DNA from 4 places in the Christensenella sp. MSJ-20 genome. Region 3 is predicted to be linked to each of the others. Evidence: riboswitches for the same ligand, from Rfam matches in the RefSeq annotation. Region 3 holds a riboswitch; each other region holds the start of a gene.
The links. A riboswitch is a leader RNA that binds a small molecule or an ion and turns the genes downstream of it on or off. The one in region 3 is predicted to bind molybdenum cofactor.

Region 1 (5,358 bases), 470 kb from region 3:
CTTCATGTTCCTCTCCTTCTCATTGGTTTTAGATTTTACTTATGATATCAATATAGCATGCATTTTTGCATCGCTTAATTTTCGTCCTATGTATAAGAAAATTCCAAAAATAGCCATTCTTTTTTATTTTCTTGATCTGGTGAAAAATGTATACCATATGGATCATACTTCCATTTTTCGCCATTATATATCCCATGATAATAAAATCGCTTCAAATCCCCTCTGTACAAAAATCCCTCCTTCTCTACTCGAAGGAGGAACCATCTCAAAACAATACCATCCCTCGAGACGCATCCAAAACAACAGAAAATAAAACAATCGGTTGTGTGATTACAACCGATTGTATGGTAACATATTTTATAACATAGATCAACAGCTTTTGAAAAGTATGACCGATCTACTTTTTTCCTGCTTTGTTACTTCAATACATCCGCCCATGACGGATCCTTTTCAAACCAAGATACCGCAGAAAGGCGGATAGGAACCGCCCTTTATCCATCGCATACGGCCTTTCCCGTCAATTCCATCCCAGGATCTGCCTTCTGGCCGACAGCGTTCCGCCCAAACCGTCGGCATGATCCAATCGCTCAATAGACGCGCAGCGCTGAGGACCCCTTCAAGCTTATTTGATCTCCCCCTGGTTCTCGGCCGCCATGCTCTCGATGCTCACGCTCTTGGTATGGGCAATGGGCTTCCAGGTGGTATCCCGGTATAAGATGGCGGAAAGGTTGATGTACATCCAGGTGTACAGGAAGATGGGCCATCCAAACAGACCCTTGACCACGGTACGCAGATCCTTCTTTTCCATCAGCACGGTGATGATCCCATGGATGAACATAATCCCCAGGCTGCATAGGATGGGCACCACCGCCTGGAGCAGGATCTCCACCCAGCTGCTGTCCACCATCCACCCCATCAGGAGGGTTAAAATCAGGTTAATGACCACTAGACCGGTTCCCGGCATGGCGATGAGATAGATCACCAGATCGGTGAGCGCAAAACGGCCCACGTTGTTGGTCCGTCCCTTTTTAAAGATCTGGGGCAGGTAAAGAATCAAACATTGGACGTTCCCCACCGCCCAGCGATACCGCTGGCGCATGGACTGTTTAAACTTGGTGGGCTGCTCATCGTAAAAGATGGCGTCCTCCGCAAAGACGATCTTCCTCCCCTTCAAAATTTGCTGAATGGAGAATTCGCTGTCCTCAGTGATGGTCGAGGTATTCCAGCCCTCTTGGCGGATTAAATCGGAACGGAACATAAATCCGGTGCCGCTGGCCAAACAGGACAGCCCTGCGTTATCCCGAGCCCGAAGATAGAACCGGGATAGACACCAGAAGTAGATGGCATAGCTGCCCGATACCCAGGTATCCCCCGGGTTTTTGATATCCCGATAGCCCTGGGCCATGTCTTGTCCGCAGCACAGCTGCCGGTTCATGGCCGCCAGGTAGTTTGGATCCACCAGGTTATCGGCGTCAAAGATACAAAAGGCGTCGTAGTCGTCGGGCCGCTGGGCCAGGATGATGTCAAAAATCCACTTCAGCGCAAAGCCCTTGCCCTTATGGGCTTCGTCAAACCGCTCATAGACGATGGCGCCAGCATCACGGGAGGTCTGGGCGGTGGCGTCGGTGCAGTTGTCCGCCACCACATACACGTCAAAGCATTCCCGAGGATAGTTTTGCCGCATCAGGCTGGCGATCAAATGGCCAATGACGTTTTCCTCGTTTCGGGCCGAGATGATCACCGCAAACCGATGATTGCGGTCCACCTGGTTCTGCCGCTTGGGCCGGTCCTTCAGACAGAATAGCGCGATTACCAACTGGTATAACAGGATCAGCATGGTGATCACATTGATGGTATTGATCACGCCACGCAAAGCCGTTAAAAAGGACATCTCTGTTTTTGCCTCTCTTTCGCTTGTGCGGCCCGGCTCATCCGCCGAAGCCGCTCATGGCTCCCCGCCCAGTCCAGGCGGAGAGGATCGTTTGGCTTATTTGAATTACTACATATCTTAACACAAACCATATGAATTTGCATCCGTCCGTTTCTGGGCATTCTTTCTTGGATTGGACGCAAAAACCAAGGGATTGTTTCCTTTTGCACCGTTTTCTTCCCATTCCATGGTTCCATCTCATTATATACGAGTGGTCGCCACAACATCTAAAGGAACCCTTAAGTTTTCCTAAAGGATCCTATCTGCCGCAGCCCGCCCCCCATGATTCAGACCTTTGGTATGGTTCTCCTGCTAGACCCAGCTCGCTTTTCAACAAAAAAAGAACGGCATGGAATCCATGCCGTTCTCTTGTTTGCAAAAGCCTCTCGCCGGTCCGTTACCGGGCCAGCTCCAGGATCTCCCGGCACTCCTTCTCATAAAGGGGCATCAGGGAGCCGATATGGTCATCGCCCTGGCTGATGGGAGCCATCTTGGCGATGTGATCAAACTTGTCGGTGGGCAGGCCAGCCTCGGCGAAGGAGGTGGGCAGACCCATGCGGCGGAAGAAATCGGTGGTCAGGCGGATGCCCTCCTGAGCAACCCAATCGGGATTGCTGGGATCGTTCTCCACGCCAAACACCTCCACAGCGTACCGGACGAACCGGGGCAGATTGTGCTTATACACATACTTCATCCAGGCAGGACACATGATGGTCAGGGTAGCGCCGTGAGCGGTATCGTAAAGAGCGCTGATCTCATGGCCGATGTAGTGATGCGCCCAATCCTGCTCGCGGCCCAGGCCCTGGGAGTTGTCCGCGCCTACGCAGCCGGACCACATGATTTCCGCGCGATACATGTAGTTGGTGGGCTCCTCCAGCACTTTGGGACCATACACCAGGATGTTCCGCATGCCGGCCTCGGCCAAACGGTCCATAATACCGAAATCGGTATCGGGGGTAAAATATTTCTCCATGATATGGGAGTACATATCCACCACGCCACAGGCGGTCAGATAGGGAGGCAGGGTGTAGGAAAGCTCCGGGTTCATGAAGGAAACCCTGCTCCGGGTGCTGCCGTTGGGGTTTCCATAGGGCCGCTTCTCCAGGGTTTCGTCATTGGTGATCACGCCGCCGCCGCTTACCTCGGTGCCGGTAGCGGGATAGGTCAGAAGGCAGCCGATCATAAGGGCCTGCACCTTCATGGCGTCCTCCATGCTGACGGTGTGCGCATAGAAGTCCCACACGTCGCCGTCATAGGCGGTGCCCAGGGCGATGGCCTTGGCGGAATCGGTGGCGCTGCCGCCGCCGATGGCCAGAATAAAGTCCACACCCTCCTTGCGGCACAGCTCGATGCCTTCGCGGACCTTGCTCAGCCGGGGATTGGGCCGTACGCCGCCCAATTCCACATAGGCAAGGCCAGCATCGGTGAGGTACCCCTTTACGGCCTCCAGCAGCCCGCTGTCATACAGGAATTGACCGCTGTCATGGTGGATCAAAACCTTGGTGGCGCCCAAAGCTTTCAGCTCGGTGCCCACCTGCTTTTCAGCATCCTTGCCGAAGATGAACTTCGTTCCGATCTGCTGTACAAAATTCTGCAACATCTGTTTTCACTCCTATGGCATATTTCTATTTTCCGCTAGTCTTCCACCAGCGAAAGCTATAGATACAAAAGAAAACGGCGGGAGTTCTCCTCCCGCCGGGTAAAACAAAATCCACCGCGCCGCCGCGGCCGAAATTCGTTCCTTTCCAAAGCGGGAGGCGGGGGCGTTTCCTACCCCACCCATCGGTTGGTTCCCCCTAGGCGTCAGGCCCTTAGACGAATCAACTCGGAATCGAACTGTCCCTATTGTGATATCGTTCACATGCTTTTTGTATTTCCTATTATAAAAGGCGCCTCCATCCTCGTCAAAGAAAATTTATGCTACTTATGTAGTCTTTCAAAATTGGAATACTCTTCCCTTTTAAAAAAGATAGGGCCGTCTTGCGACGGCCCTACCCTATCCAATTCTTGCGAAAAAGGGAGGGGAATCTCAATTTCGCAGAGAGAGATAGCATGGTGTATCCTTCCCCCCAAACAAACAAAAAAGCGGGGATTCCCGCTTTTAGATTGCATCACAAACAAGGGCGATCAGCCGCCGGTGTTCATTCCTTTCCAAATGCGGGAGGCCAAGGCGTTTCCACCCAAACCCATTGGCCCGGCTCCCCTAGAAACCATCCGTAGGGAGAGGGACTCGGAATGTGGGGATCACTCCCCATCCTATGGTATCCATGGATACATTTTCTACATTATAAATGGCACACGCCGTTTTTGTCAACCTGAGGGGAGATCCGCTTCCCCTGAAATTTCGCCCGCTGGGCTAGATGCCCCAGGGAAAGCCAGAAAAACGCCTCTGCGAAGGACATGGTAAACAGCATGGCGGATTCCATGAAGAAGAAGGTGGCCATAGCGCCGATCACGCTCACCACAAAGGTGTTATGATCATAGGCGGGCCGGTCCTTTCGGCAGGCAAAGGTGCATTGGTAGGCTTTGATCACCGAGTAAACCGCAAACAGTATCATAGGGATCAATCCCAAAAGCCCCATGCTCACCAAAACATCCAGGTAGGCGTTGTGTACCCGCCCGCCCTCGATGCCCTGCAGCGAGTCCTCCGGCTGGCCCTGGCGCTCCGCCGTATCCAAAACCGAGCGGATCAAATCCCCGGGAGAGGTCCCCAGAATGGGATTCTCCTTAAAGGTATCCCAGCCAGTGGCGATCATGTTCAGCCGGATATTGCTGGACGCCTCCTCATTGCTGCGTTCCAGGGGATGAGGCGTAAACCAGTTGTCGGTATCCCCATAATTGGGGGAATCGGGATCATAGTCGGGATAGCGCAGGGAGAAGATGGCCTTGTTCAGCTCATAAACGCCTCGGTTGATCCCCTCGGCCAAGAAATTGCTGCCCACCACGATGACCGCCACCGTCACAAGGGCGATGGCCACCTTTAGAACACGGTTCCACACGGGATTTTGCAGCAGCTTTCCGTTGGCGATCTGCATCCCAATGTAGATCACAAAGAAGGCCACAAAGCAACAGTAGGCGGAACGTGAGTTCCCGATGATCATCACAACCGTCTGTACCACCATCTGCGCGATACAGAGGGCCTTGATGCGCCAGGGACGGCGTTTCCAGCCCCACAGAAAGTATACGGTGCAGAACAATCCCCCATTGGCCACCAGGCCGGAAAGAATCGGGTTCAGGTAGATACCGGCATACCGGTCGGGATAGTTGATGATACAGATGTTGGAAAAATACATCAAAAGGGAAATGCTGCTCATCACACAGCTATACACCATGATGATTTTCAGGCATCCCTCAAAATCCTTCTTCTCTTTTGCCGAATCCTGGGGCTCCAAATAATAGACCACAAGAAAGGTCACCGCCGCCAGGGC
Region 2 (5,358 bases), 330 kb from region 3:
AGACCCTCTACGGCGATGGATTTGCAGATCCGGAAAAGGGGTATGCGGCTTACATCGATGTGGACTCCTTTGTGGAATACTATCTGATCAACGAGCTGGCTATGATCCCCGACGCGTCCCATCTTTCCACCTACCTCTATAAAAACATCGGAGGAAAGCTGAAGATGGCGGTTTGGGATTTTAACAACGGCTTTGATAACTACCCATGGACGGACTATACCACCGACCGCTTTTTTGTGGAGGATGGGAACTGGTTTGACCGGCTTCTGCAGGACCGTGCCTTTGTGGATCAGGTGGTGGCCCGGTACCGGGAGCTGCGGCGGGAACAATGGTCCGATGAGCGGATCCTGGGGCTGATCGACGGCTATGTGGAACAGCTGGGCGACGCTGTGGATCGGAATTTTGCGGTTTGGGGCTATACTTTTGAAGAGAATCTGCTCTCCAAGGATCAGGCGGGAAACAGCCGGGACCCCAAGAGTTTTGAGGAGGCGATAGCGATGCTCAAGGACTGCATCCTGGCGCGAACCGCCTTTTTGGATGAAAACATCGAGCAACTATATACCCATTGTATCAACTGAGGGAGCGGACCGATGCAGAAGAAGAAAGTGTTGCTGATCTTTGGAACCCGTCCGGAGGCCATCAAGATGTGCCCCCTGGTGCGAGAGCTCCACACAAGGGAGACCCTTGAGACGGTGGTTTGCGTTACGGGGCAGCATCGGCAGATGCTGGACCAGGTACTGCGCGCGTTTGCGATTGTACCGGAATACGACCTGGACATCATGCAGGACAGACAGAGCCTATACGATATTACGCAGCGCATTTTAGCGAGGATGGAAGCGGTGCTGGTTCGGGAGAAGCCGGATGTGGTGCTGGTTCACGGCGATACCACTACGGCCTTTGTGACGTCTCTTGCTTGCTTTTATCAAAAGATCCCGGTGGGGCATGTGGAAGCGGGCCTGCGGACCCATAACATCTATTCTCCCTTTCCTGAGGAATTTAACCGGCAGGCGATCGGGCTAGTGGCCCAATATCACTTTGCGCCCACGGAAACCGCCAAGGGGAATCTCCTTAGGGAAGGAAAGTCTCCGGAGCGGGTTTACGTCACGGGCAATACCGCCATTGACGCGCTGAAAACCACCGTTAGAGAAGATTATTTCCATCCGGAGCTGGACTGGGTGGGAGAGGCCCGGCTGCTTCTCATTACCGCCCATCGCCGGGAAAACATGGGAGCGCCTATGGAGCAGATGTTCCGGGCCATTGGAGCGGTTTTGAAGGCGTATCCCCATGTAAAGGCCCTTTACCCCATCCATCTGAATCCGGAAATACGAAGCCTGGCGGAGCATATTTTGGGCGGCCTTGAGAATATCCATATCATAGAACCGTTGGATGTGGTGGATTTTCACAACATCATGGCGCGAAGCCATTTGATTTTATCGGACAGCGGAGGTATCCAGGAGGAGGCGCCAGCCTTGGGAAAACCGGTGCTGGTGATGCGGGAGGAAACCGAGCGCCCTGAAGGGGTGGCAGCGGGGACCCTTAGGCTGGTTGGCAGCGGGGAGGAGACCATCTTCCTGGCGTGCAAACAGCTGCTTGAGGATGAAGGCGCCTACAAACGGATGAGCGAAGCCTCCAATCCCTATGGGGATGGGTATGCCAGCCAGCGGATTGCGGATGTGCTGGAGGGCCGTAAATGGCAGCCCTTTCTCGGTGCATAAAGGACGTTTATGAGAAGAAAGTACAGGCGAAGATCGGTCTTTCCTCTGGCCCTGGCAGCGCTACTGTTGTTGTCCGGTGCTGCGGGAGGTCTATATTATCATCAGATGGGGCCGCGCAAGCAGGCCCTTTTTGAGCGCGCGGCCTATTACCGGGAGCTGGCGGCGGGGGAAGCCGCATGGCTTTCCTCTATCCAGCTTGAAAACGGCGCCATCCCTTTTCGCGGGGAAACCCATGGCGAGGCCAGTATCACTCCCTATTTTTCTGATATCGCCGCATGGGGCCTCCTGGAAGGAGGGGAGTACCGGGCGGTAAGGGACTACATCCAATGGCATATGGCCCATCTAAACGATGCTGTGTCCGACTATAGTGGCATTGCTGGGACGATCTACGACTACACCATAGAGGTGGACGATGGGAAGGTGGTGTCGGAGAAAAGCGAACGGCACTATGATTCGGTGGATTCCTACGCTGCAACCTTTTTGATTCTGATCAGCGAATACTGCCAGCGGACGGGGGACGAGGCGCTGTTTCGCCAATATCAGGATCAGGTGTTGCTGGTTCTTGGCGCTATGGAGCGCACCATCGATAGGGATGGCCTCTCCTTTACAAAGCCGGACTACCTGGTGAAATACCTGATGGACAACGCGGAGGTGTACGCTGCGCTGGGCTGCGTGGAAAGCCTCTTAGAGCGGTATCCCGTTCCGGATGGGGAGCGGATCCTGACCTGGCTGCGGCAGCGCAGAACGTCTTTAAACGAGCGGCTGGAGGCTTTGCTGTGGAACCAGGGGGAGCGCCGCTATGAGACGGGGGCGGACGCCAAAGGAAGAACGCTGGCATTTGGGGGCTGGCAGGAGTTCTATCCCGATGCTACAGCGCAGCTGTTTCCCATCCTTTTTGGATTGCTGGAGCCTGCGTCTCAGCGGGCGCAGGAGATCTATCAACGGTTTTGCCGGGAGCACGCTTGGCAGGAAATGGAGCACTATGCCACGGGAAACGCCAGCTTTTATTGGGGACTGGTGGCCTATGCCGGCGCCAAGATGGGCGACGAAGAGCGGGTTTACCAGTATATGGAATACTACCGCCGGCGAGTGCTCCCGGATCGGGATTATCCCCTTTACTGCGGAGACGCGGGCTGGATCATCCTGGCTTGCGGCGAGATGGCCCGGTGGTGTGAAACGGAGATGGAGCGAATCGATCCCCTGGGCTTGGTGCAGGTGCAGTAGCGTTTTGCCGGGACGGCTGCGTTTCGGCATTTTTTCTTTGCAGAAGCATTTGTTCGTGCTATACTTATTACCGTGGTAAATTGATCCAAATCACCATCCGAGCCGGAGCTCCTAACGGAAACCAAGGGGCTGCGGCCATGGGTCTGGGTGGAAACGCCCAGGCCTCCCGCACTGGAAAGGATGGCCCTGTTGTATTGGCCGGCCTTTGGTGCCGGTTTTTTTATTGGAGAGAGGGGAAATGAAGTGATGAGAAAGAGGCTGCTGGCCTTTGCCTTGGCGGTATGCATGTTTGCCTTGGGCGGCTGTGGACAAACCATCCAAATTGATTTTTCTGGGGTGGATTATCAGAGCTCGCCCTACAAGCATATCAATAACGGCGGCGTCACCGATGACGAGACGTTGCCCTATAACGTGGACGCCATCACCGGTGCTACCCTGACGGTGGAGGGTCCCGGTCTGGTTACCAGCACGCCTCTATCCATCCGGGAGCTGGAAAACCGCAACGACGGCTTGGTTAGAGGGGTGTACAAGGATTCCCGAGGGACTTTCATCTATGAGGGAATGGACCTTTATTACCTGCTTTCCCAGATGACCGATGGGGATAACGGAATCCAGACTACCGAAAAAGCCTACCGGGTGCAGTTTAAGGACAGCAACCGCAAGACCATCAGCGAGCTGACCCTGGAGGAGATCAAAGCTGCTCATGACGCGGGAGAGCCCATCCTGCTGGCCTATGGCATTGGCAGCACCGATCAGGAGACGGTGGCCCCCTTTGTCTTTAATGGCAAGACCGAGAAAGATCATTCTCTGGGCTATGTGGACAAGCTTAAAAACGACGACGGCTGTCTGCGCCTGGTTTACGATACCAAGAAATACGGCAGACAGAACGGGTATAAGACCTTCTCCAACGTGGCCTATGTTTATGTGGCCGAGGAGACCGAACCGGGCTTTAAGCATACCGCCCAGGATGGAGGCGTCTATGGTTCCGCCGATTATTCCCAGTATCTCATCGCCTTCCGGGGAAGCGCTCTGGGCCATGAGATCAACCTAACGGTGGAGCAGCTGGAGGATTTGGTCCAGTATGACAACAAGGGGAACGTCATCGAGGGGGGCATGGCCTACCGGGATTCCTACAGCCTGGCCAACAACGCCTATTGGTACGTCAACGAATACGAGGGCTTGGACCTCTATAAGTTTTTACTCTATCTTGGCATGGAGGATGCGGAAACCATGGGCCGGGCCAAATCCCGGACCACCCTAATAAGCTTTGTGGCGGCGGATGGCAAGGTATCCAGCGAGACCTTTTCTGCCGAGGCCCTCTCTTACCCCGAGGCCTTCGGTTTTTACAATAAGAACGCCGCCGATCCGGGAGACGGCTCCTATGTGCCCACCAGCGAGGATCTGGTAAAGGCGGGATACCCCGTACTTTTGGCTTATGGGGTTAACCGGTATCCCTACACCGTCAACAAGGGAGACGAGGGATACCTCTCCGGCCTGGCCAACAGTGGCGGCCCCATCCGGGTGGTGTTTGGCAAGACCCAGTACAACCATCCCAACGGCAGCAACCAGGTTCAGTATTTAAGCGAAGTGGTTGCTGGGGAGGATGTAAAATACAATACCCATCAGTATACCGATAACGCCCACCAAAAGGCCCTCAGCGACAGCCAGCTCCGGGTGGTGGTGAACAGCGCCGACGGCAAGCGGCTGAGCGACAGCACTCTGACGGTAGGCCAAGTGGAGGATATCATCTACGGCGAGGGCGTGGAGAACAACGTCAAGAAGGCGGCCCGGGTCAAGGGTATCTATGAGGTAAAAGACGGCGACGAATACCAAAGCGACGTTTATGAAGGCATTGGCTTGGAGTACTTCCTCATGAATGTGGTGAAGCTTCAGGGCACCGTGGGCACCGTTACCTTCTCGGACGGCACGAAAGAGATGGAGGTTAACCTGAGCGATCTCTTCCAGGAGGGCTATAACGCTTCCAAGGGGATTGATGGGCAGCCGGCCCTTTTGGCCTTTGCTAAAAACGGCGCGCCTCTGGTAAAGAGCGCGCAGGATCAGGGATATGTCAAGGAGATTACCCTATCCCCGCTTTCGGACAGCGATCCCAAGACCTATCCTGTAAACAATAGCGGAGGACCGCTCAGCGTTGTAATTCCCAGCACTACAAGTGCAGAGAGCGACGCGCAATTCCTGGGGAATGTCACCAGCATCACCGTAAACCTGGAGCCCGACCGCTATGCCCATATTGAGGCGCCGTACAGTGAATCGGCTGCGCAGAAGATCGAGTTCTACGGCGATGGCTTGGAGAAAAAAGCCACCTATACCGTTGCTGACTTGGAGAACCGCCAGACCCAGGCGAAGACCATGGATTTTTCCATCCGCAGTGAGGATGGAAGCGTTATTGAGGAACGGTACC
Region 3 (5,358 bases):
CCGCCACCACCGGAGGCAGGCCCATCAGGGTGTGGATTATCTTTAGAATCAGCTTGCGGCCCCTGAACTTCCCGGTGCCCAGCAACACCCCCAGGGGCACGCCGATACACACCGCAATGGCGGTGCTGGACAGGGACATCTTAAGGGTAACCCATAGAATTTGCCGAAGCTCCCAATCGGCTCCAAACAATAGTCCCAGGGCCTCCGCGAATACTTCCATCGGTGCGTTCCTCTCCTCTTCCAAGGGACCGGAAAACGCCGGCCTGATGACCCGCGCTCCTATAAAGAAAAGGGGCAGGCGGGTTTCCCCTCCTGCTCCCCTCTTGCTCAACCGTTATTTTTCCAGCACATAGAACAGGGCCTCGCCGTACTCTTCCTTGCCGTACTCGGCGATGAGGTCCAGGGCTTCCTGGGAGGTGATCCACTGGATGAAGGCGTTAGCGCCATCGGTGTTGGTGTCAGGATGCTTCTCCGCATTCACGGCGATGACGGAATAGGTATTCTTCATCTCATCGGACTTCTCCAGAAGCAGTTCCAGATCCAGGTTCTCCTTCATGGACAGATAGGTGCCTTTATCGGTAAGGATATAGGCGCCCCGCTCATTGGCCTGGTTCAGGCAAGCGCCCATGCCAGCGCCGGCGGAGATGTAGAAATCCTGTCCATCGGGTTCGATCTCGGCAGCCTGCCAGATCTTTTTCTCTGCGTTGTGGGTGCCGGAGTTGTCTCCACGGGACACAAACTGGGCGCCCTCGGTGTTGGCGATGGCCTTAAAGGCATCGGTGGCGGTGGCACAATCCTTTACTTTGGCGGGATCATCGGCCGGCCCTACGATGACAAAGTAGTTGTACATGAAGGGAATCCGCTCTACGCCAAAACCGCTGTTGACAAACTCTTCCTCAGCGGACTTGGAGTGCACCAGGAGGCAGTCGGCGTCGCCGCTCTCGCCCAGCTTGATGGCCGCGCCGGTGCCATTGCTGGTGATCTCCAGCTTGTAGCCGGTCTTGGCCTCAAAGGTGGGCTGGAGGTAGGGCAGCAACCCGGAATCGTTCACCGAGGTGGTGGTGGACAGGCGGATAGTGGGGTTCTCGGGAGTGGGGACAGCGCTCTGTTCGGGTTCTGTAGCGGTTCCGCCGCAGCCAACCAGAGCCAGACCCATCACCACGAGAACTGCCAGCAGCAGGGACAGTCTCTTTTTCATGGGAATCGTTCTCCTTTCCAATTCGGGAGGCATGTCCGTTTCCAGATATGCCCTAGCGTCCCTAATCCACGGAGGAATCTCCAAGGGCTTAGGGATCGGAGCCCGTATGCTATGGGAATTATACCCTAAAGCGGTGCAAAATTCTAGTTGCCCAGTCAAATAACCGGGAAAAACATCTTGAAAAAACCATGATATTTTGTTAAATTCCTTTTTTCTCCGTAGATTCCTTCTGTCAAAGCTGGACAAACCATGTCCCGGGGTATATTATTACAATATTGTAATAATCGGAGGTGCTCCATGAACCCCAGTCGTTCTCCCTATCGCCAGCTGCTTTGGATCCTCCTTCTAACGGTGGCGGGAGCCGTCATAGCACTGCTCCTCTATGTAATCCTCACCCCCGGCCTCTCCTTGGATTATGAGGGCACCCTGCTAATGGGGGGCACCGTTCTGCTTGCGATTCTCATCGCCGGTACATTCTTCATCCGAACCCGGGAAACGGGATTGCAAAAGCAGCGGGCGGGAGCCCTCCTGATGGGCGGCCTGTTGATGGGATACGCCCTGGTTCTGCTGATCTTCCTATTCTTTGGCGGAGTGCGGCGATACGGTGGAAACGGGGGTTGGGCCACGCCTCTGGCGCTGCGGGCCAACTTTATCCCCTTCCACACCATCGGGTCCTATCTATCGGCCTGGGCCAACGATACCATCAACCAAAACATCGTAGTGGAAAACCTTCTGGGAAATCTTTTTCTCTTTGCACCGGTAGGCGCCGCCCTTCCCTGCCTATTTCACCGTCAACGCAGATTTTGGATCTTCCTTTTTACTATGTTGGCAATACTTCTTCTGGTGGAAGGCGTACAGCTCTTTACCGGCACCGGCAGCTGTGATGTGGACGACGTAATTTTAAATCTGGCCGGCGCCCTTCTGGCATACGGGATGGTAGCGATTCCCCCCGTGAAGCGGTTGCTTCAAAAATGCTATCTAGCGCAGCCATGATCCCCTTAACCAAAGCCCAGGCCCGCCGGTTTCTTCTTCTCAAACAGGGGCTTCTAGGTGCCCGTCGGTTTGAGGGCAAACAAGGGGTGCTCGACTACATCGCCCAAGCGGGATGCATCCAGTTCGATCCCGTGGACATCTGCGGAAAAAGCCCCGAGATCGCGCTCCAGGCGCGGGTCAAGGGCTTCCGCAAATCCATGCTGTATACCCTATTATACCGGGATCGGGCGCTTGTGGATCATTTTGATAAGATGATGGCCATCTTTCCAACGGCTGATTGGCCTTACTTCCACGGCGTGCGCGCCCAGTATCAGAGCCGGATAAGAAGCCATCAGGCGGTGGAAACCGTAGCCCAGGAGATCCTGGACGCCGTGGGGCGCATGGGATATGCCTGTTCCCGGGATCTGAACTATCCTCAGAAGGTGGACTGGTACTGGAGCAATACCAATCTGGCCCGGGCCGCTCTGGAAGCCCTATACTTCCGTGGGGATTTGGTAATCCACCACAAGGAAGGAACCGTCAAATACTATGCCCGGGCCCAGGACTGCCTGCCCCTAGAATTGCTCTCGGATCAAGATCCCTTTCCCTCTCCCCTGGACGGCCTCTGCTGGCGGGTGGCCCGGCGTGTCGGCGGCGTAGGGTTGCTCTGGAACCGGGCCTCCGACGCCTGGCTGGACGTGCGGAAGCTTTCCGCCAAAGACCGAAATGCCACCTTCTACCGGCTCACAACGGAAGGCCATCTCCTTCCGGTGGCGGTGGAGGGGCTGTCGGAACCCCTCTACTGTCTCCGCTCCGACCGGGCACTCTTGGAAAGCGCCTGTAGCAATATCCGGTTTCGAGCGCGAACAGAGCTTCTGGCTCCCCTGGATAATCTGTTATGGGATCGAAAACTTATCCAAGCTCTCTTTGACTTTTCCTACAAGTGGGAGGTATATACGCCCGCCAAGGACCGGCAGTATGGCCATTATGTGCTGCCCATTCTGCAGGGGGAACGGTTCATCGGCAGAGCGGAGCCCGTCTGCGACCGTAAGGCTGGAATCCTCCGTATCCAGGGCCTGTGGCTGGAGCCGGAGGTCAAGATGACAAAGGCCCTAAAGGGCCAGCTGCTTCGGTGCTTTACCCGGTTCGCTAAGTTGAATGGATGCCAAGCCGTGGAGTGGGAACGGCCCTAGCGGCTTTCCTTTCGCGCCATCCCTCCGCCCATGAAGCACAAGCGGGGCGGCGCAACATCGGCTTTGCGGAAAAACGGATAAAAAAACACCAGGCGTCAAAGCACACGCCACATAAGGCAGTAATTTCAAAATACTAACTTATGGGCGTTGCAAAAGGGCAAAACAAAAAGATGAATACCGAGAAGAACTGTAAAAGGTTTTTCTCGGTATTTTCTGTTTATAGCGGTACATTCGACTATCAAACCGCCTTTGAGTACAATTATGGTAGAAAATCAAAGGAGGAAAAAATATGGGCAAATTTATAGAAGAATTCTATTACGGCAACATTGACCCGCAGGCACGAAGCACCAAGCAGAACAAAGCCGTGCAGAAACAAATGGAGGTTTTGATGCTCAATGAGGACTTTTTGACCGAAAGGCTTTCCGGCGAAAACAAAAAGAAATTCCTTGACTTTGTAAATGCGTGGAGCGTGGTAAACGGCGAATCCAATCTCGACAGTTTTATGATGGGATTTCGCTTGGGAGCAAACTTTGCATACGATACCTTTGTAGCAACCGATACCCCATTTCAAGACTTGCTGAAGGAGTGAGTGATATGCGTGATAAGAAGTATTACATAGCACTTGATGATTTTGAATGGCGGGTGGTTGTGAACTGCTTGAATGAAATGCGAAACAACCTTATTGCTAATGATTTCTTCCAAATGATGATGAAGAATTACGAACGGGAACAAAAGGAACTCACAATGGCTGTTGCCAATGGGGAGCAAGTATTACAATCTTCGGAACAAAAATCTGCTGACACAAGGCTTTTAATCCGTACCTTTAGAGAAATGACGGATATTAAGGAACTGACACCGATTATTGTGAATAAACTGATTGAACGCATCGAAGTTCACAATAACGATAAGACCAGCGGTCATTGCTATGTAAAAGTGGATGTTTACTTCACCGGTGTAGGAATGATTTCAATCCCAAGCGAAGAAGAACTCCTTGCTATGATGGAGGATATACGAAAGAATCCGGAGGAATACCGCCTTGCCGCATAGCAAAAGGAAACGGTGCAACCCCTTTTACGGGGTTACACCGTACCTTACATAAAATACTTCCTTACGTGGTCTGTCCTAACTGACGTCCGGTGTTTTTATCGTTCAAAATTATTCCACGGTGACGGATTTTGCCAGATTCCGGGGTTTATCGGGATCCAGGCCACGCTGAACCGAGCAATAATAGGCGAACAGCTGCGCCGCCACCACGCTGACCATTCCCGCCAGAGCGCCGTGGGTCCGGGGAATACAGATGGCTTCATCCACCTGATCCAGAATGGCGGAGCAGTCCTTATAGGTCACCGCCAGCACATGAGCGCCCCGGGCCTTTACCTCCCGGATGGCGGAGACCATCTTTTCCAGAAGAACATCCTGGGTGCATACGGCGATGACCAGGGTTCCCTCCTCGATCATGGCGATGGTGCCGTGCTTCAATTCTCCCGCCGCCATGGCCTCGCTGTGGATATAGCTGATCTCCTTTAGCTTTAGGGAGCTCTCCATGGTGGCCGGATAATCCAATCCACGGCCGATGAAGAACACGTCCCGGTGGTGGAAATGCCGGCCCGCCGCGCGCTGGACGGCCCCTTGATCCTGCAAAATCTCCTGTATGCGGGCGGGAACCTCCGTAAGTGCTGTGAGAATCTCCCGATAGGCGGCCTCCTCCACGGTGCCCCGGACCCGGCCCAGCTCCAGAGCCAGAAGCACCAGAGCGGCTAGTTGGGTGGTGTAAGCCTTGGTGGAGGCCACGGCGATCTCCGGCCCCGCCCAGGTATAGAGGACGGAATCGGCTTCCCGGGCCACCGTGGAACCCACCACGTTGGTGATGGCCAGCACCCGGGCGCCGCCTTCCTTCATGGTGCGAAGGGCGGCGATGGTATCCGCCGTCTCCCCTGATTGGCTGATGACGATACACAGGTCATCCCCATGGATGATGGGGCGGCGATAGCGGTA
Region 4 (5,358 bases), 340 kb from region 3:
CGATATTTGGAAGTTCATCAAGCTGGTGGCGGGAAACGTGCCGGGCATCGAAGATCCCATCTCCATCACCGCCTATGCCTCGGACGGCTACAAGAACGATCTTTTGAGCCTCTTCTATAAAGAGGGCTTTGAGCTAGGGGTTCTGGACGCCAACGGGGATCGAAAGCCCCTTATCATCGCCTATGCCCTAAACGGCTACCCCATTGTGGACTCTGAAAACCATGAGGGCTACACTGGAATTGCCGGCAATACCGCCGGGCCTCTCCGGGTCATCGCCGAGACGGTCCAGGGAGCTTCCGTTAAGTATTTCCAGAAGCTGGTGGTTACCATCCCCGGCTCCGGCCCCATCGATGTGCAGTTGCCCAGCCAGCTGCAGTAACGGAGGAAACCGCTTATGAAACGATTGCTGACAATCCTGCTCAGCGCGGCCTTTTTGCTGACCGCCCTGGGCTGCGGCGGCAACCCCGCCGATACCCCCACGGGGGAAACCATCACCGATGCGGCGGGAGCGGTGCTTCCGATACCGGAAGATGGAGGGAAGGAGACCATCGCCTCGGTATATGCCGTAGCGGTTCCCTTTATCGTGGCCCTTGATTTGGAGAATCAGGTGCTGGCCATCAACTGCAAATCCTCCTTCTGGACCACTGCGGTTCCCGCCCTTGGGGAGGCCGGGAGCGTGGGCCGCGGGGTGATGGATTTGGAGGCGCTGGCTTCCTACCGGCCCACGGTGGTATTGCACCGGGTGGGAGATCCCAAGACGGTGGAAGCCGTGGAAAAGCTGGGAATCCGGACCCTGTGCATCTCCGCCGAGGATATGGAAGGGGTTAAGGACACCCTGGCTCTTTTAGGAAAATACTTTGGGAAATCCGCCCGGGCCCAGGAGGTCAGTGACTGGATCGATGGCAAGCTGGAGAAAATCGACGGCATTGTGGCAACCATTCCCCAGGAGGAGCGGGTTACCGCCCTTGTGATGGGCGGTGAGCTGGGCCGGGTGGCTGGCGGAGACATGCTGCAAACCTATATGATTGAAAAAGCCGGCGGCATCCCGGTAGCCAAAGACGTTACCGGCAACCGTAATTGGGCTTCGGTGGGGGTAGAGACCATCTTTACCTGGAATCCCGATGTCCTCTTTTGCACCAGTTCCACCGTGCTGGAGTATGCCGTGGAGGATCTGTTGACCGATCCCACCTGGGCTGCCATGCGCGCGATTCAAACGGGACGGGTATCGGTGATCCCCGCCAGGATTGATTCCTGGGACCTGCCTGGCGTTGCCAGCGTTCTGGCCATCTTTTATATGCTCCATGAGATGTATCCCAGCTATTTTACCGCCGATCAGCTTCAGGCCGAGGTGGATGAATACTATACCATGATGTTTGGGAAGACCTTTGACGCCGATTATCTGGGGTATACCCTGGAATAGGCGCTCCGCTCATTGACAGGCATTGGCGCCAATGCTAGAATTTGTATGGATTAATAGAATCATATGATCGTGATTTCGAGCTGACCGGCCTAACGCGCTTGCCATGGCCCACAGCCAGAGTCCGCCTGGAAACGGGCTGGCTTCCCAATGCGGAAAGGAATCCTGTTTGCATAAAAAGGGTTCTTTTTCATCGGAAAAAGAACCCTTTTTGATGATCCAATTCTGGAAGGAGTAGGGGTTATGAAGAAAAGACTTTTGGCACTTATGTTGGCGGCATTTATGGTGTTTGCCATGGTGGGCTGCGGTAGCAATGAGCCCGCTGCCACCACGCCCGGCGGAGACGGCCCGGTTGCGGAAGAGGTAAAGGGCGTTACTGTACCGGCCTTTTCCATCACCGTGAACGGCGTCGCCGTAACCAACGAGACCATGGCGGACTACCCGGTGTATTCCGTGAAGGCCACCAGCACCAACAGCGCTGGAACTGAGTCCACCGTGACCTATGTAGGCTTTGCCGTGAAGGACGTGCTGGCCGCCTGCGGCATCACCGAGGGCTATACCAAGCTGACCGCCGCCGCGGATGACGGCTATACCGTGGAGGTGACCGGGGAAGAGGCTGCTTTGGATACCACCCTTATCGCCATCTCCCAGGATGGCAGCCAGTTCAGCAAAGCTCCTTGGTTTGCGCCTTGCAGCAACAAGACCACCGGCAACTATCTGAAGGGCTGCGTTGCTCTTACCGTGGACGCCGATGTAACCACCACCCCCGATCCCGGCCAGGGCGGCGCTTCCGGTGGGGAGACCGCTGGGAAGCCCGAGATTCTGGACCGTACCGACAAGGTGGAATTTGCCGCCTATTCCTTTAAGGTAAATGGCAAAGAGGTTACCAACGACACCCTGAAGGACCTCAAGATCTACAAGATCACCGCCAGTGTCACCAACAGCAAGGGCAACACCGCTGAGGAAGCCTATACCGGCTACCGGCTGTCCGACGTGCTGGCCGCTGCCGGCGTGACCTCCTATGAGAAGGTGACCGCCGTGGCCAACGACGGCTACAAGAGCGAGTATGAGAAGGCTGTGGCCGATAGCGAGTATACCCTGGTGGCCATTGAGAAGGACAAGGCCACCGGCGAGGACGGCACCATCTGGGTTGCCCCCTGCGGCGAGACCAGCTCCAAGCTGTTTGCCAAGCTGGTGGTGGAGATCACCGCCGAATAACCAACCGACCTGTTGAGCCCGTATTGGGAGCGGCTTTACAGCCGTATGCCCCGGGGGGTTCCGCGTTTGCGGGACGACCCCTGGGGAATTCCCGCGGGCTCTTTTTTTCACAATACTGCAGAAAGAGGGGAACGCATGTGAAACGATTTGCAGTCCTTGCCCTGTGTCTGGGGATATTGGCATTGGCTTCCTGCGGCGGAGCGCCCGCAGCCCAGGTTCAGACGCCCGACCCCCTGCCCGCCCCGTCCGTCCAGGCGGACAGCGAGTTTGGGGTGGATGCCAACATCAACATGGAGACCATCGACGGCTTTCTGGGGCGGGAGGACGTTTGTTACCGGGATGTCCGGATGCTCTTTGACCCCGCGGACTATGCCGCAATCGGGGGCGAAGCCGATTTGACCCGCACCATAGAGGGATTCAAAGTGGTACCCTACCCCTACATCGCCACTCTTCCGGCATTGCCGGTATCGGGGGCCTACGAGGGGAAAACCCTTTTTACCCTGACCTGGAACCAGGATGGCTCCATCGCGTCTGCCACCCCCAATTACCGGGAGTCCCAGATGATTTTGGACGAGCTGTTTCCCAAGGATAAGGCCATCTTTCTCATGTGTGGCGGCGGGGGCTATGCCGGTATGACCCGGGACCTCCTCATCTACCTGGGCTGGGACGCGGATAAACTGTACAACATCGGGGCCAACTGGACCTACAAAGGGGAGCATGCCCTGGAGCTGATTCAGTACCCCGAGGAGGCCGACGGGGAGAACATCTATGCTACTTGGCGGGCGGATTATGCCTATCTGGACTTCGACCGCCTCCATCCGGTGCAGTGAGATGAAGCGAATCCTACTTTGTATGCTGGCGCTATGCCTTCTTGTGGGGACGGGCTGCGGCGGCCAGGAAGCCACGGCGCCCCAGGGGGAGGGCCCCGTCACCTTTCCTTTTACCCATTATGCCTCGGGCGGCACCCCAGAGGACTATACCGCCACCATTCTATTTGAGGAGAGCAACAGCACCTTTACCGCCTATCAGGTGGCGTTTCATTCCTGCACCTGCCGGGACGCCCAGAGCAATTTTGTGACGGTAGCCTATGTGGAGTTGCTGAATACCCGAAAATCCGGGGAGGATGCGGCCATCCGCACCATCACCTTTGGCAACAACCAGGGGCTTTGGGGGGACAGCAACCCCAACTACTATAGATCGGAATATACCCAGGAGTACATGGACCAGCATTTTGTTCAGCAGCTGGTGAAGCTCACCAAACGGGATGTTGACGCCTGGCAGGGCTATGGCACCCAGGTGGAGACCGTGGATCCCGAGGCTGTGGCCGGGGCCACCGTGTCCACCAGCAACATCACCTCTATGCTGAAGGGCCTTTTTGCCTATCATGCGGAAAAGTACTACGGGGAGGAAGCGAAATAAAAAAGCGCCCACAGGCGCTTTTTTTGCAACAAAATATCCTGTCCATTGCGCTTGCAGCGTTGTATCTTGGAATTGGGTATGCTATATTTAAATGAAAACCTATCCGCAGAATTAGGAGTGTCCGATATGCCCTTTAAACACGAGATCGCTGCAATGGCCGCCAACGCCCTGGGGGTAACTCCCCAGGAGATTTTGCCCTTGATCGGGAAGCCCCCTAAGGAGGAGCTGGGGGACTACGCTTTGCCCTGCTTCCCCTTTGCCAAGACCATGCGCCGGTCTCCCCGGGACATCGCCCTTATGATCTGCCAGGCGGACAAGCCGGCAGGGATTGAGCGGGTAGCCGAGGCAGGAGGCTACGCCAACTTCTATGTGGACAAAAAGGCCTATGCCGAGAAGGTGCTGTCGGAAGCCCTGGCCATGGGCCGGGACTACGGCCGGGAGGATCTGGGCCAGGGGAAAGCGGTGTGCATCGATTACAGCTCCATCAACATCGCGAAGCCCTTTCATATCGGGCACCTGAGCTCCACCGCCATCGGCCATGCCCTCTATAATCTCTATAACTTTATGGGGTACAAAAGCGTGGGCATCAACCATTTGGGGGATTGGGGGACCCAGTTTGGAAAGCTCATCACCGCATACAAGCTGTGGAGCAGCGAGGAAGAGGTGCTAAAAGGCGGCATCGCCCACATGCTGGACCTCTACGTGCGGTTCCATGCCGAGGCGGAGAAGGACCCCGCTCTGGACGATACGGCCCGGGCCTGGTTTGTGAAGATCGAGCAGGGGGATGAGGAGGCGCTGTCCATCTTCACCCTGTTCAAGGATATGACCATCCGCGAGGTCATGGGCATCTACGACCTCCTGGGGATTCGGTTTGACAGCTACAACGGGGAGAGCTTCTATAATGATAAGATGGCTCCCGTGGTGGAAGAGCTTCGGGAGAAGGGGCTGCTCAAGGAGGATAAGGGCGCCTATATCGTGGATCTGAGCGAGGACAACATGCCTCCCTGCATGATATTAAAGTCCGACGGCTCCACCCTCTACGCCACCCGGGACATCGCCGCGGCCTTCTACCGGAAAAAAACCTACGATTTCGCCAAATCCCTCTACGTGGTGGCCTACCAGCAGAATCTCCACTTCCGTCAGTGGTTCCGGGTGGTGGAGAAGATGGGCTATCCCTGGGCCAAGGACCTGGAGCATGTGGCCTTTGGGATGGTATCCCTGGCGGACGGCGGCACCCTCTCCACCCGAAAGGGCAACGTGGTGCTGCTGACCGACGTGCTGCAGTCCGCCATCGACCGGGCCCG

Region 1: another riboswitch for molybdenum cofactor. It lies ahead of KP626_RS00220 (iron-containing alcohol dehydrogenase); the one in region 3 lies ahead of KP626_RS07445 (substrate-binding domain-containing protein).
Region 2: another riboswitch for molybdenum cofactor. It lies ahead of KP626_RS05745 (hypothetical protein); the one in region 3 lies ahead of KP626_RS07445 (substrate-binding domain-containing protein).
Region 4: another riboswitch for molybdenum cofactor. It lies ahead of KP626_RS05735 (hypothetical protein); the one in region 3 lies ahead of KP626_RS07445 (substrate-binding domain-containing protein).

Annotation. Positions count from the first base shown of each region.
Region 1 is NZ_CP076563.1:50,337-55,694, reverse strand. Features, by position in the region: gene KP626_RS00230 (hypothetical protein) at 1-6, opposite strand, end outside; gene KP626_RS00225 (glycosyltransferase family 2 protein) at 623-1,891, opposite strand; gene KP626_RS00220 (iron-containing alcohol dehydrogenase) at 2,328-3,530, opposite strand; molybdenum cofactor riboswitch at 3,669-3,761, opposite strand; molybdenum cofactor riboswitch at 4,059-4,178, opposite strand; gene KP626_RS00215 (O-antigen ligase family protein) at 4,216-5,358, opposite strand, start outside.
Region 2 is NZ_CP076563.1:1,124,429-1,129,786, reverse strand. Features, by position in the region: gene KP626_RS05760 (CotH kinase family protein) at 1-578, shown strand, start outside; gene wecB (non-hydrolyzing UDP-N-acetylglucosamine 2-epimerase) at 591-1,715, shown strand; gene KP626_RS05750 (hypothetical protein) at 1,725-2,939, shown strand; molybdenum cofactor riboswitch at 3,023-3,137, shown strand; gene KP626_RS05745 (hypothetical protein) at 3,186-5,358, shown strand, end outside.
Region 3 is NZ_CP076563.1:1,458,607-1,463,964, reverse strand. Features, by position in the region: gene KP626_RS07450 (ABC transporter permease) at 1-220, opposite strand, end outside; gene KP626_RS07445 (substrate-binding domain-containing protein) at 335-1,198, opposite strand; molybdenum cofactor riboswitch at 1,193-1,311, opposite strand; gene KP626_RS07440 (VanZ family protein) at 1,496-2,191, shown strand; gene KP626_RS07435 (winged helix-turn-helix domain-containing protein) at 2,170-3,363, shown strand; gene KP626_RS07430 (DUF6809 family protein) at 3,653-3,952, shown strand; gene KP626_RS07425 (DUF4368 domain-containing protein) at 3,958-4,410, shown strand; gene glmS (glutamine--fructose-6-phosphate transaminase (isomerizing)) at 4,519-5,358, opposite strand, start outside.
Region 4 is NZ_CP076563.1:1,118,509-1,123,866, reverse strand. Features, by position in the region: gene KP626_RS05745 (hypothetical protein) at 1-379, shown strand, start outside; gene KP626_RS05740 (ABC transporter substrate-binding protein) at 395-1,420, shown strand; molybdenum cofactor riboswitch at 1,482-1,596, shown strand; gene KP626_RS05735 (hypothetical protein) at 1,661-2,635, shown strand; gene KP626_RS05730 (hypothetical protein) at 2,773-3,465, shown strand; gene KP626_RS05725 (hypothetical protein) at 3,425-4,054, shown strand; gene argS (arginine--tRNA ligase) at 4,181-5,358, shown strand, end outside.